3 regions of the Streptomyces sp. NPDC051582 genome follow, and region 1 is predicted to be linked to each of the others. Evidence: riboswitches for the same ligand, from Rfam matches in the RefSeq annotation. Region 1 holds a riboswitch; each other region holds the start of a gene.
The links. A riboswitch is a leader RNA that binds a small molecule or an ion and turns the genes downstream of it on or off. The one in region 1 is predicted to bind cobalamin.
Positions count from the first base shown of each region.

Region 2: another riboswitch for cobalamin. It lies ahead of AB0M92_RS14385 (cobalamin biosynthesis protein); the one in region 1 lies ahead of cobN (cobaltochelatase subunit CobN).
Region 3: another riboswitch for cobalamin. It lies ahead of AB0M92_RS00485 (ribonucleoside-diphosphate reductase subunit alpha); the one in region 1 lies ahead of cobN (cobaltochelatase subunit CobN).

Region 1 is NZ_JBFAZJ010000034.1:43,940-48,343, forward strand. Features, by position in the region: gene cobN (cobaltochelatase subunit CobN) at 1-1,666, opposite strand, end outside; cobalamin riboswitch at 1,699-1,836, opposite strand; gene cobG (precorrin-3B synthase) at 1,976-3,310, shown strand; gene AB0M92_RS32715 (precorrin-8X methylmutase) at 3,307-3,954, shown strand; gene AB0M92_RS32720 (precorrin-2 C(20)-methyltransferase) at 3,951-4,404, shown strand, end outside.
Region 2 is NZ_JBFAZJ010000009.1:54,921-59,324, reverse strand. Features, by position in the region: gene AB0M92_RS14390 (cobyric acid synthase) at 1-769, opposite strand, end outside; gene AB0M92_RS14385 (cobalamin biosynthesis protein) at 766-1,725, opposite strand; cobalamin riboswitch at 1,763-1,914, opposite strand; gene AB0M92_RS14380 (hypothetical protein) at 2,065-2,286, opposite strand; gene AB0M92_RS14375 (inorganic phosphate transporter) at 2,315-3,607, opposite strand; gene AB0M92_RS14370 (alpha/beta fold hydrolase) at 3,963-4,404, shown strand, end outside.
Region 3 is NZ_JBFAZJ010000001.1:97,866-102,269, reverse strand. Features, by position in the region: gene AB0M92_RS00485 (ribonucleoside-diphosphate reductase subunit alpha) at 1-2,343, opposite strand, end outside; cobalamin riboswitch at 2,489-2,630, opposite strand; gene AB0M92_RS00480 (GNAT family N-acetyltransferase) at 2,676-3,176, opposite strand; gene AB0M92_RS00475 (Uma2 family endonuclease) at 3,255-3,839, shown strand; gene AB0M92_RS00470 (YbdD/YjiX family protein) at 3,895-4,092, opposite strand; gene AB0M92_RS00465 (carbon starvation CstA family protein) at 4,089-4,404, opposite strand, start outside.

The DNA.
Region 1 (4,404 bases):
AGATCAGCGGCAGGTCGCCCAGCGCGGCGTCGGGCGCGCACGCCGCCGACAGGCCGGCGTTCTTGCCCGGCAGCCACTCCAGGTTGCCGTGCTTGCCCAGGTGGATCATCGCGTCGGCGCCGAAGCCGCCGTCCTGCGCGCCCGCCTGGATCCAGCGGTACGCGGCCAGGTAGTGGTGCGAGGGCGGCAGATCGGGGTCGTGGTAGATCGCGATCGGGTTCTCGCCGAAGCCGCGCGGCGGCTGGATCAGGATGAGCAGGTTCCCGCGGCGCAGCGCGGCGAGGACGATGTCGCCCTCAGGGTTCGCGGAGCGGTCCACGAACATGTTGCCCGGGGCCTCGCCCCAGTGCCGCTCCACGCTTTCGCGCAGCTCGGCCGGGAGCTCGGCGAACCACCGCTTGTAGTCGGCGGCCGGGATCCGGACCGGGTTGCGGGCCAGCTGCTCCTCGGTCAGCCAGTCCTGGTCGTGGCCGCCGGCCTCGATCAGGGCACGGATCAGCTCGTCGCCGTCGCCGGAGACCAGGCCCGGGATGTCCTCGACGGGACCGAAGTCGTAGCCGCCCGCGATGAGCGTGCGCAGCAGCTCCACGGCGCTGGCCGGGGTGTCGAGGCCGACCGCGTTGCCGATGCGGGAGTGCTTGGTGGGGTACGCGGACAGGACGAGCGCGACCTTCTTGTCGCGGCGCTCGATGTGCCGCAGCCGGGCGTGCCGGACGGCGATCCCGGCGACGCGGGCGGCGCGCTCGGGGTCGGCCACGTACGCCGGCAGCCCGTCCTCGTCGAGCTCCTTGAAGGAGAACGGGACGGTGATCAGGCGGCCGTCGAACTCGGGGACGGCGACCTGCGTCGCGGCGTCGAGCGGGGAGAGGCCCTCGTCGTTCTCCTCCCAGGTACTGCGCGAGCCGGTCAGGCACAGGGCCTGGAGGATCGGCACGCCGAGCCCGGCGAGCGCGCCCGCGTCCCAGGACTCGTCGTCGCCGCCGGCCGAGGCGGTGGCGGGCTTGGTGCCGCCGGCCGCGAGCACCGTGGTCACGATCGCGTCCGCCGACTCCAGTTCGGCGATCAGCTCCGGCTCGGGCGCGCGCAGGGAGGACACGTACAGCGGTACGGGCGTGCCGCCGCTCTCCACGATCGCGTCGCACAGCGCGTGCACGAAGGCCGTGTTGCCGCTCATCTGATGGGCTCGGTAGTACAGCACCGCGATGCGCGGGCCGTACGGGCGCACCGGCGTGCGCTCCAGCGGGCCCCAGGTGGGCGCGGCGGCGGGCGGCTCGAAGCCGTGGCCGGTCAGCAGCACGGTGTCGGAGAGGAAGCGGGCCAGCTGGTCCAGGTTGGCGGGGCCGCCGTGCGCGAGGTAGCCGTGCGCCTCGGCCGCGATGCCGATCGGGACCGTGGAGGCCTCCATCAGCTGGGCGTCCGGGGCCTGTTCGCCGGTGAGGACGACCACCGGGCGGGTCTGCGCCGGCGCCAGCAGCAGGTCGAGGCCTTCCTGCCAGGCGCGCAGGCCGCCGAGGAGGCGTACGACGACCAGGTCGACGCCGTCGAGCAGGGCGGGGAGGTCGTCGAGGGGAAGGCGGGAGGGGTTCGCGAACCGGTACGGCACGGGGCCGTCCGCGGCGCGGGCGCTGAGCAGATCGGTGTCGGACGTCGACAGCAGCAGGATCATGCGGCGGCATGCCTTCCTCGGGGTTTCCGCGCCCCGGGCAGTGTGGACAGCGGGAGTTCCTGACTCACCCGGCGGATCGCTCCGCGGGTTCACAGTGGCGGGACCGCGCCGGATTCGCACCGGGCTTCCTCCCAGCGGGCCACGTGGCTCCGCCGGTGGTCATCTTAGGTGGCGTTCTCCCTGGCCGGGAGTGGGGGTGGTCCGCGCACGGGGAGCGGATCGGGGCAGGTCGGGCGGAGCATGGGGCGCAGGGGGCGGGTGGTGACGGACACAGGTCGAGTTCGGGGAATCGTGGGTATGCTCGCCGCCATGCCGCCCCAGCCCCCTTCCGCCGCAGTGCGGGACGAACCGGTCATACGTGACCGCGGTGACGCCTGCCCCGGTGCGCTGAGGCTGCACGCGGCGGACGACGGGTACCTGGCCCGGATCCGGATACCCGGCGGGATGCTCGACGCGGCCGCGGCCCTGCTGCTGGCCGACGCGGCGGACCGGCTCGGTGACGGGCACATCGACCTCACCTCGCGCGGCAACGCGCAATTGCGGGGGCTCGGCGCGAGCTGCGGCGGCGAACTGCAGGCCGTGCTCGTGCGCGCCGGACTGCTGCCCGCCCCCACCCACGAGCGGGTCCGCAACATCGTCGCCTCGCCGCTGACCGGCCTGGACCGGCGCGCCCTGCCCGACGTGGCCCCCTGGGTCGCGGAGCTGGACCGGCTGCTGTGCGCGAGCGCGCCGGCGGCCGGCCTGTCGGGGCGCTTCCTGTTCGCCCTCGACGACGGCCGCGGCGACGTGACCTCGCTCGACGGCGATGTGAACCTGACCGCCGTCCGAGGCGGGGGCGGGGACCGGGCGCTGCTGTGGACCGCCGACCCGGCGGACGCGCTGCTGGTGGGTTCCGCCGACGCGGCGCGGTCCGCGCTCGTGGCCGCCGAGTACTTCCTCGACGCGGTGCGGGAAGCGGGCACCCGGGCCTGGCGGGTGTCGGAGCTGCCCGCCGAACAGGCTCTGTCTGCCGATGAGTTGGCCGTCCGGCTGGCCGCCGCCGGGATCCCGGCCTCCGCCGTGCGGGACGCCCCGGCCCCCCTGCGCGGACCGGCCCCCGAACCGGGCGTGGTCGAGGGGCCCGACGGGGCCGCCGCGCTCAGCGTGTTCGCACCGCTGGGCCGCCTGACCACCGCGCAGTGGCGCGAACTGGCCGGGCTCACCGGCCGCGTCCGCCTCACCCCCTGGCGCGGGATCGTCATCCCCGGCCTGGCCGCCGGAGCCGCCGAGGACGCGCTCGCCGCCCTCACCGAAGCCGGGCTCGTGACCGGCCCCGACGACCCCTGGCGGTCCGTCACCGCCTGTACGGGGCGGCCCGGTTGTGCGAAGTCCCGTGCGGACGTACGCGCCGACGCGCGCGCCGTCGTGGCGCAGGGACGACCGCACCCGCAGGGGACCCGCCCGCTGCCCGTGCACTGGTCCGGCTGCGAACGCCGGTGCGGGCACCCCCGCGGCACCGCCTGGGCGGACCTGGTCGCCACCGCCGAAGGGTACGACCTGTCCGCGGCCGGACACGCACCGCGCCGGGCCCTCCCGGCCTCCGAACTTCCCGCGGCCCTCGCGGCCGTACGCCGCACCACCTCCCACGACGCAGCGAAGAAATGAGCGAGTACACAGTGTTCGAGTACGAGAAGGACGGCGCGGCCATCTACCGCCAGTCCTTTGCGACGATCCGCGCCGAGGCGGACCTCTCCGGGCTGCCCGCCTCCGTCGCCCAGGTCGCGGTGCGCATGATTCACGCCTGCGGAATGACCGACCTGCCCCAGGACCTCGGCTACACCCCGGAGGTCGTGCTCCGCGCACGGGCCGCGCTGCACGCCGGCGCGCCGATCCTCTGCGACGTCCAGATGGTCGCCAGCGGGGTCACCCGCAAGCGGCTGCCCGCCGGCAACGAGGTGATCTGCACCCTCTCCGACCCCGCCGTGCCCGCCCTCGCCGCCAAGACGGGGACCACGCGCAGCGCCGCCGCGCTCGAAGTCTGGCGTGACCGCGGCCTGCTGGAGGGCTCCGTGATCGCCGTCGGCAACGCGCCGACCGCGCTGTTCCGGCTGCTGGAGATGATCGAGGAGGGCGCCCCGCGCCCCGCCGCCGTCATCGGCGTCCCGGTCGGCTTCATCGGCGCCGCCGAGTCCAAGGACGCGCTCGCCGCCCACGCGAGCGGACTCGACCACCTGATCGTGCGCGGCCGGCGCGGCGGCAGCGCCATCGCCGCCGCCGCCGTCAACGCGATCGCGAGCGAGGAAGAATGAGCAGCGCAGCCGGCGACGCGGCACGCCCCGGGAAGCTGTACGGCGTCGGGCTCGGCCCGGGCGACCCCTCCCTGATGACCCTGCGGGCCGTCGAGGTGATCGCCGAGGCGCAGGTCATCGCGTACCACAGCGCCCGCCACGGCCGCTCGATCGCCCGCTCGATCGCCGCGAAGCACCTGCGCGCCGACCACGTCGAGGAGCCGCTGGTCTATCCGGTCACCACCGAGACCACCGACCACCCAGGCGGCTACCAGGGCGCGATGGTGGAGTTCTACGAGGCCTCCGCGGCCCGGCTCGCCGCGCACCTGGACGCCGGGCGGACCGTCGCCGTGCTCGCCGAGGGCGACCCGCTCTTCTACGGCTCGTACATGCACATGCACAAGCGGCTCGCCGACCGGTACGAAGCCGAGGTGATCCCGGGCGTGACCTCGGTGAGCGCCGCCGCGGCCC
Region 2 (4,404 bases), on a different contig from region 1:
CGACCGATTCGCGCACCGCGCCCCGCAGGGAGACCCGGAGCCCGTCCTCCTCGTCGATGCCCAGCCCGTGCCGGAACGGGAGCACCCCGTACGTCGCGCGCCCGGTCAGGCCGCGCAGCATCTCCATCCCGGGCTCCAGCAGCGACACGTCGCCGCGGAACTTGTTGACCATGTATCCGGCGATCAGCGACTGGTCCTGCGGGGACAGCAGCGCCGTCGTCCCGAAGAACGAGGCGAAGACCCCGCCCCGGTCGATGTCCCCGACCACGACCACCGGGAACCGCGCGGCCCGCGCGATGCCCATGTTCACGATGTCGGTCCGGCGCAGGTTGATCTCGGCCGGACTGCCCGCCCCCTCGCAGATCACGGCGTCATACGTGCCCCGCAGCTGCTCCAGGCAGTCCGTGACGACCCCGAGGAGCTGCTCCTGACGCCCTCCGTGGTAGCCGCGCGCGCTCATCTCGCCCACCGGCTTGCCCAGCAGCACCACCTGGCTGCTGCGGTCGCTGCCGGGCTTGAGGAGCACCGGGTTCATCAGTGCCGTCGGCTCCACGCGGGCCGCCTGCGCCTGCATCGCCTGGGCGCGCCCGATCTCGGCGCCCTCGCGCGTCACGAACGAGTTAAGGGACATGTTCTGCGCCTTGAACGGCGCCACCTTCACGCCCTGCCGGGCCAGCCAGCGGCAGATGCCCGCCGTGACCACGCTCTTGCCCGCGTCCGATGTGGTGCCGGCGACGAGAAGTCCCCCGCCGAGCTTCGCGCCGCTCATCCGCGTCCCTTCCGTATGCCGTACGACACCGCACAGCGCAGTGCCACGCACGCCCCCAGCGCCAGCCACGTCACCTGACGCGACAGCCGCACGGCGCGCTCGATGTCCGCGACCTCCACCGGCCGCCCCTCCGTGCCGTTCAGCACCGCCCGGTGCTCTACCCGCCCGCCGTACGCGAGGGTCCCGCCCAGCCGTACGCCGAGCGCCCCGGCGAACGAGGCCTCCACGGGTCCGGCGTTCGGGCTCGGGTGTGCGGCGGCGTCCGTGCGCCAGGCCCGTACGGCTCCCCGGCGGTCCGGCCCGGCCACTGCGGCGGCCAGGGCGGTCAGCCGCGCGCCGGGCCAGCCGACGAGGTCGTCGAGCCGGGCCGAGGCCCAGCCGTAGCGCAGGTGGCGCGGGGACTTGTGGCCGACCATCGCGTCGAGGGTGTTCACGGCGCGGAAGGCCAGCAGCCCCGGGACACCGGCGGCGGCGCCCCACACCAGGGCCCCGACCACCGCGTCGGAGGTGTTCTCGGCGACCGACTCCACGACGGCGCGGGCCATCTGCTGCTCGTCCAGGGCCTGCGGATCGCGCCCGCACAGGTGCGGCAGCCGCTCCCGGGCCACCTCGGCGTCCCCGGCGGCGAGCGCGCCGCCGATGGCGCGGGCCTCCCGGCCCAGTGAGGTGCCCCCGACGACGGCCCAGGTGGCCACAGCGGTCAGGGCGATACGGGCGGCAGCGGGCCGGGAGCGCGCGGCGCGGGCGCCCAGCGCGCCGACGGCGGCCGCGCCCCCGGCGCATATGAGGGTGTGCAGAACGCCCCGTGCGCGGTCGTCGCGCCACAGGGCGCGTTCGACGGCGGCGGCGGCTCGTCCGAAGGCGGCCACGGGGTGCCCTCGGCGCGGATCACCGAGGATCCGGTCGCCGATCAGGCCCGCCGTGGCGCCGTACGCGAAGACGCGGTCGGCACGCATGGTGCAGGTATGTCCTCACTCAGGGTCCGCGCCCTGGTTCGACGTGTCCGGCGGTGGGAGTTCCTGGCTCCCGGGGCGCACGTGCCGCGTGCTCCCCGGTGACAGTGGCGGGACCGCGCCGGATTCGCACCGGACTTCCTCTCCATGCCGCCGTATTGGCTCGGGCAGTCCACCACGCACCGCGAAGGCCCGTCAACTCGCCGTTGACCTGCGGCGGGGCAGGCCGCGGGCACGGATCGCGGGCACGGGTCCCGGGTGTACGAAAGCTCCCCCCGGGGTACCCGGAGGGAGCTTTGGCACGCCGTGCCCCGATCGGTCGGACCGGGGCATCGGGTCAGGTCAGCTGACGATCAGGTAGATCCCGTACCCCACGGCCGCCGTGACGAGCGCGAAGCAGGCGTACGCACCGCTGCGGGCGAGGGCGGCGGTACCGCCCTGCTCGGTGGCGGTCTCGTGCTTGGAGAGGCCCACCAGACCCAGGGTGAACAGGGCCACGAGGGCGACGGTGGCGGAGAGGCTGACCCCGAAGACGGAGCCGAGTGCTGCCCAGTCGATCTTCATACTGCGGATTCCTCTGTCGTTCTCGGGGTCAGACCGCGGCGGCGGGAGCCGCCGGTGCGGTCGGGGCGGCCGCCGGGATGGTGGCCCTCAGGGCCTCGTCCGTGACCGCGGCGGTCGTACCGGCGAAGGCCTCGGCGGCGGCCTCGGCGGCCACCGTCGGCGGGACCGTGACGGCGGCCATGGCCGTGGTGACGACACCCGGCTCCTCGGCCGCGGCCGCCTGTGCGTCGTTGACGTTGCTGTGGTCGACGACCTGGCGGCGCGAGATGAGCCAGATGGCGACGCAGGAGGCGATCAGGAAGAGCGCGACGGCGGCGACGCCGACGTCACCGGTGCGCATGACCAGCTCGGCGCCGGAGGCGACGACGGCCGCGGCCGGCAGGGTCAGGCCCCAGGCGATGAACATGCGGGTGGCGGTGGACCAGCGGACCACGCCGCCCTTGCGGCCCAGACCCGCGCCCATGACCGCGCCGGAGCACGCGTGGGTGGTGGAGAGGGAGAAGCCGAGGCTGGAGGAGGCGAGGATGACGCTCGCGGCCGAGGTCTGGGCGGCGAAGCCCTGCTGCGGCTGGAGGTCGGTCAGGCCGCTGCCCATGGTGCGGATGATGCGCCAGCCGCCCAGGTAGGTGCCCATGGCGATCGCCATGCCGGCGGAGACGATGACCCAGACCGGCGGGTTGGAGCCGGGCGCGAGCGCGCCGCCGGCGACCAGCGCCAGGGTGATGATGCCCATCGTCTTCTGCGCGTCGTTGGTGCCGTGCGCCAGGGAGACGAGACCGGCCGAGGCGATCTGACCGGCCTTGTAGCCCTTGGCGGAGGTCTTCTTGCCGACGTTCCCGCCCAGCTTGTACGTGACCTTGGCGGCCAGCATCGCGGCCGCACCGGCCACGATCGGCGCGGCGACCGCGGGGAGCAGCACCTTGGTGACGAGCGTGCCGCCGTTGACGGCGCCGAGGCCGGCGGAGGCGACGGCCGCGCCGACCAGGCCGCCCATCAGGGCGTGCGAGGAGCTGGAGGGGAGACCGACCAGCCAGGTGACGAGGTTCCAGAGGATCGCGCCGACGAGGGCGGCGAAGATCACTTCTGGCTGGATGCCCTCTTCGTTGACCAGGCCCTTGGAGATCGTCTTGGCGACCTCCACGGACATGAACGCGCCGACGAGGTTGAGCACGGCGGACATGGCCACCGCCGTCTTGGGCTTGAGGGCGCCGGTCGAGATGGTGGTCGCCATCGCGTTGGCTGTGTCGTGGAAACCGTTCGTGAAGTCGAACACGAGAGCGGTGATGATCACGATCCCGAGGAGAAGCGTTATGTGCTCCATTTACCCAGGCTTCTGTTTGACGTCAGTGGCTCGGCGACCGTAGGCAACCTGGATGAACGGAAGGTGAACTGACGCGGGCGGAGCGGTGTACTGGCCCGTCGTGTCATCGGGACCTTCATCCCCATTTTGCCGCTGATACGCCGATTGATGCACGTCAACCCCGGGTAACCGAGTGGGTTCACGAGGGGTCCCGGTCCTTGCGGCCCGCCCCGGGAGGAGGCGGGGGAGACGCAGATCACTCCCCGTCCGCCCGGCCCGCCGGACCGCCGCCCCCCGTCTTCCCGCCCCCGCCCGGCCGCAATCGGAACATTCCGCTCCAGTGGCCCGACGGCGCTCCCGCCTCGACACTGGAGCCGTGCCTTCCGCCACAGCGACCGCCGCGGCCGTCGCGACCACTTTCGTCGGGGCCGGCGCCGTCGCGGTCGCCGCCGGCCGGTACGCGGCCGACGCCGCCCTGCGGCACGAGCCCGGCCGCCCCCTGCCCGGCGGGCCCCGGCTCGGCGTCCACTCCACCGGCCCCGGGCGGATCACGCTGACCCGCTCGCTGGCTTCCCTGCGCCCCGGTACGTACGGGCTCTGCGCCCCCGGGGTGCACGCGGTGGTCGGATCCGTGCTCGACGGGTTCGATCCCGGCCCGGACGCCGTGGTGCGCCGGCTCCTCGCCGTCACCCACGGCAGCCTCGACCCCGGCACCCGGGTCACCCTCACCCCCCAGGTCCACGTGGGGAACCCGCGGACCGCCCTCGGGCTCGAACACGCCGACGTGGACGTCCCGGGCGAGCTCGGCGGACTGCCCG
Region 3 (4,404 bases), on a different contig from region 1:
GACGGCCTGCGGGAGCGGGGCGGCGGCGGCCGGCACGGCGCTGGCGGAAGCGGCGCGGGCGATCTTCGTCGCCGGGCGCGAGCGCAGGTAGTACGTGGTCTTCAGACCCTGCTTCCAGGCGTACGCGTACATCGACGACAGCTTGCCGATGGTGGGCGTCTCCAGGAACAGGTTGAGCGACTGGGCCTGGTCGAGGAACGGCGTACGGGCCGCCGCCATGTCGATCAGACCGCGCTGCGGGATCTCCCACGCCGTGCGGTACAGCTCGCGCACCTCGGCCGGGATCCACCCGAACCCCTGCACGGAGCCGGAGGACTCGCGCAGCGCCTCGCGGGTCTGCGCGTCCCACACGCCGAGCTTCTTCAGCTCCTCCACCAGGTAGGCGTTGACCTGGAGGAACTCACCGCTCAGCGTCTCGCGCTTGAACAGGTTGGAGACCTGCGGCTCGATGCACTCGTACACGCCGGCGATCGAGGCGATCGTCGCCGTCGGGGCGATGGCCAGGAGCAGGGAGTTGCGCATGCCGGACTTCGCGATCCGGGCGCGCAGGGCGTCCCAGCGCTCGGGCCAGTTCAGCTCCACGTCGAAGTGGTCGGGGTGCAGGACGCCGCGGGCGGTGCGGGTCTGCTCCCAGGCCGGGAGCGGGCCGCTGCGCTCGGCGAGGTCGCAGGAGGCCTCGTACGCGGCCAGCATGATGCGCTCGGAGAGCTTGGTGGACAGGGCCTTCGCCTCGGGGGAGTCGAAGGGCATCTTCAGCTTGAAGAAGACGTCCTGGAGGCCCATCGCGCCCAGGCCCACCGGACGCCAGCGGGCGTTGGAGCGGCCCGCCTGCTCGGTCGGGTAGAAGTTGATGTCCACGACGCGGTCGAGGAAGGTGACCGCGGTGCGGACGGTCTCGTCCAGGCGCTCCCAGTCGATGTCGCGGCCGCCGGCGGTGTCGATGACGAACGCGCCCATGTTGACCGAGCCGAGGTTGCAGACGGCCGTCTCGCCGTCGTCGGTGACCTCGATGATCTCGGTGCACAGGTTGGAGGAGTGGACGACCGTGCCCGGCTCGGCGGTCTGGTTCGCCGTGCGGTTGGAGGCGTCCTTGAAGGTCATCCAGCCCTGGCCGGTCTGCGCGAGGGTGCGCATCATCCGGCCGTACAGGTCGCGGGCGGGCATGGTCTTGCGGGCGAGGCCCGCCGCCTCGGCCTTGCGGTACGCGGCGTCGAACGCGTCGCCCCACAGGTCGACCAGCTCGGGCACGTCGGCCGGGGAGAACAGCGACCAGTCGGCGTCCGCGTTCACGCGGCGCATGAACTCGTCCGGCACCCAGTGCGCCAGGTTCAGGTTGTGCGTACGGCGCTGGTCCTCGCCCGTGTTGTCGCGGAGCTCCAGGAACTCCTCGATGTCCGCGTGCCAGGTCTCCAGGTAGACGGCGGCGGCGCCCTTGCGGCGGCCGCCCTGGTTCACGGCGGCGACGGAGGCGTCGAGGGTCTTCAGGAACGGCACGATGCCGTTGGAGTGGCCGTTCGTACCGCGGATCAGCGAACCGCGGGCGCGGATGCGGGAGTACGAGAGGCCGATGCCGCCGGCGTGCTTGGACAGGCGCGCGACCTGGTGGTAGCGGTCGTAGATCGAGTCGAGCTCGTCCAGCGGGGAGTCCAGCAGGTAGCAGGAGGACATCTGCGGGTGCCGGGTGCCGGAGTTGAAGAGCGTGGGGGAGGACGGCAGGTAGTCGAGGCGGCTCATCAGCCGGTAGAGCGAGGCCACTTCCTCGACGGCCTGGACGCTGTCGTTCTCGGCGAGGCCGCAGGCCACGCGCAGCATGAAGTGCTGCGGGGTCTCGACGACCTGGCGGGTGATCGGGTGGCGCAGCAGGTAGCGGCTGTGCAGGGTGCGCAGGCCGAAGAAGCCGAAGCGGTCGTCGGCGCCCTCGGCGAGCGTGTGCTCGACCAGCGCGTTCAGACGGCTCGCGTGCAGCGCCACGAACTCGGCGGTGCGGTCCGCGATCAGGCCCTCGCGGTGGCCGACCGCGACGGAGGCGGAGAAGGAGGTGGCCCCCTGGCCCGCGGCCTCCTCGGCGACGGCCAGCGTCAGCAGCCGGGCGGCGAGCCGGGAGTACGCCGGGTCCTCGGAGATGAGACCGGCGGCGGCCTCCGTGGCCAGGCCGCGCAGTTCGGCCTCGTCGGCCGCGGCGCTGCGGCCGCGCAGGGCGGCGGCGGCGACCCGGCCCGGGTCGGTGTCGGGGAGGTCGGCCGTCAGCTCGGTGAGGGTTCGCAGCAGTGCGGCCCCAGGTCCCCCGGTCTCGATTCCGGTGTCGGACGGGTCGGACTCGGCGCGCGGTGCGGAAGGCGCGATGGTCACGGGGGGAGCTCTCCCTCGCTCGGCTCCGGGACACCTGCGGCGTCGGCGCGAGCGGGCGCGCGCGGGCATGGCAGGGCAGCACCGCGCGGCGTCCACCGGCCCAACCGCGAGGCCCGGACGTATCGGCACCCGGTTCGGTCGAGCCGGGCGCGCTGTCGGCAGGTCCTCGGACTTGCGGTGACACCAATGGGTGTACTTCATACCGTTGCGGGACAGTTCCGGATTCGCACCGGATTCCCCTGCGACGACAGCGAGCACGAGCATACATGTGGGGGCCGCTTCCTGTGCGACCCCCTAGATGTTGTGTCGGCGTTGTGTCGGCGTGGCTACAGTTCGAGACCGTACGTGAGCAGAGGGAGGTCGGGAACGGGCTCCCAGTCCCGTTCGGGCGTGCGCACGAAGCCGAGCCGTTGGTAGATCCGGTGGGCGCCGACCATGTCCTGCGTGGTCGACAGCACGAGCCGCCGTACGCCCTCGATGGCACGGGCACGGTCGACGCAGGCCCGTACCAGCGCCTCCCCGGCGCCCCGCCCGCGGCCCTCCCGGGCGACGGCCAGCATCCGGAACTCGGCCTCGCCGGCCACGGCGATGTCGCACAGCGGGCTCCCGGGCGCGGCGAAGGCCACGCTCCCGAGGAGCCGGCCGTCACCGGTGGCGGCGACGAGTATCACCCCGTCGGCCGCCCGCCCGGCCACGTCCCGCAGCCGCGCGAGGTACGGATCGTCCTCGCCGAAGGTGAGCAGCCCGTCGCCGAGGTAGGCCTGCGCGGTGATGTCCCCGAGCGCTCCGTACTCCGCCGCCAGCGCTTCCCTGATCACGATGTCCATGCGGTCGAGTGTGCCGGACGGGTGTCGGTGCCCGGCACTATCGTCGGAGGCAGCACCGTCGAGAAGGGCGAGCGAGGCATGACCGTGATGACAGACCGGCCCCAGATGCTGACCGAGGACTTCGAGACCCTTGCGCGCATAGGCGCCAGAGAGGTGGAGGGGCTGCGGTTGGAATTCATCGACGGGAAGCTGGGGGTCAAAGCGGTGCCTGACGGAGATCACGACCGAATCGTCGTGTGGCTGTCCCGCATCTGTATGCAGCACCGGCCCGAGGTCTGGCTCCACGTGGAACGCGGCCTGAAGGTCGAGCAGTACCGTTCGGGTCGGGCACGCCCGGATGCGTCCCTTGCCCCGGATGGCGCATTCGAAGGGCAGGGGGAGTGGGCCGACCCGGCTCCTGTCCTGATGGTCGTCGAGGTTACGTCGTACGACTCGGACACCGACGCACGCGACCGCAAGGCGAAGCCCGGCGCGTACGCGGCGACCGGCATTCCCGTCTACCTCCTCATCGACCGGGACAACTGCCTTGTGCAAGTCCACAGCGAGCCCAACGGGAAGCTGTACGAGACGGTACGCACCATCCCCTTCGGCAAGGACGTCGAGCTGCCGGACCCCGTCGGGTTCTCCTTCCCGACCGAGCCTCTGAAGGACTGGGTGCGCTGAACACGCACGAAGGCCCCGCCGGAATGTCCGGCGGGGCCCTTCGGCGAGTCAGGGTTCAGCAGCAGCCGAACCCCTCCCGGGGGTCGGCCTCGCGCGCGTCCGTGCGGGCGCGTTCGAAGGCCCGGCGGGTCAGGACCTCGGCGTCCGGGTCGTGCGTACGGGCGTGCGCGACGTAGCGGTCGTACGCCGCCTCGCCCGAGAACTCCCGTACGAAGTACCGCGCCTTCGCCAGCGCCGCGCGGACCCCGCTCACGCCACCGGCTCCTTCACGCGGCCGCCGCCCGAGTCCAGGCCCGCGGCGGCGAGCTCCGCCCGCTCCTCGGGCGTGGCGATGAGCCCGGCCGGAGCGATGATCTTCGACTCGGACCACGGGACCTCGGACAGCCTGACGGCCTCCGGGTTTCCGGCCGCCTTCAGGCAGGTCCGCGCCGCGTCCACCAGCACGATGACGATCAGGATCGCGAACAGCGCCGACAGCACGCCGTCGACCGTCGCGTTCGTGACGATCGTGTGCATCTCGCCCATGTTCTTGGCGGGCGGCAGGACCTTCCCGGCGTCGATCCCG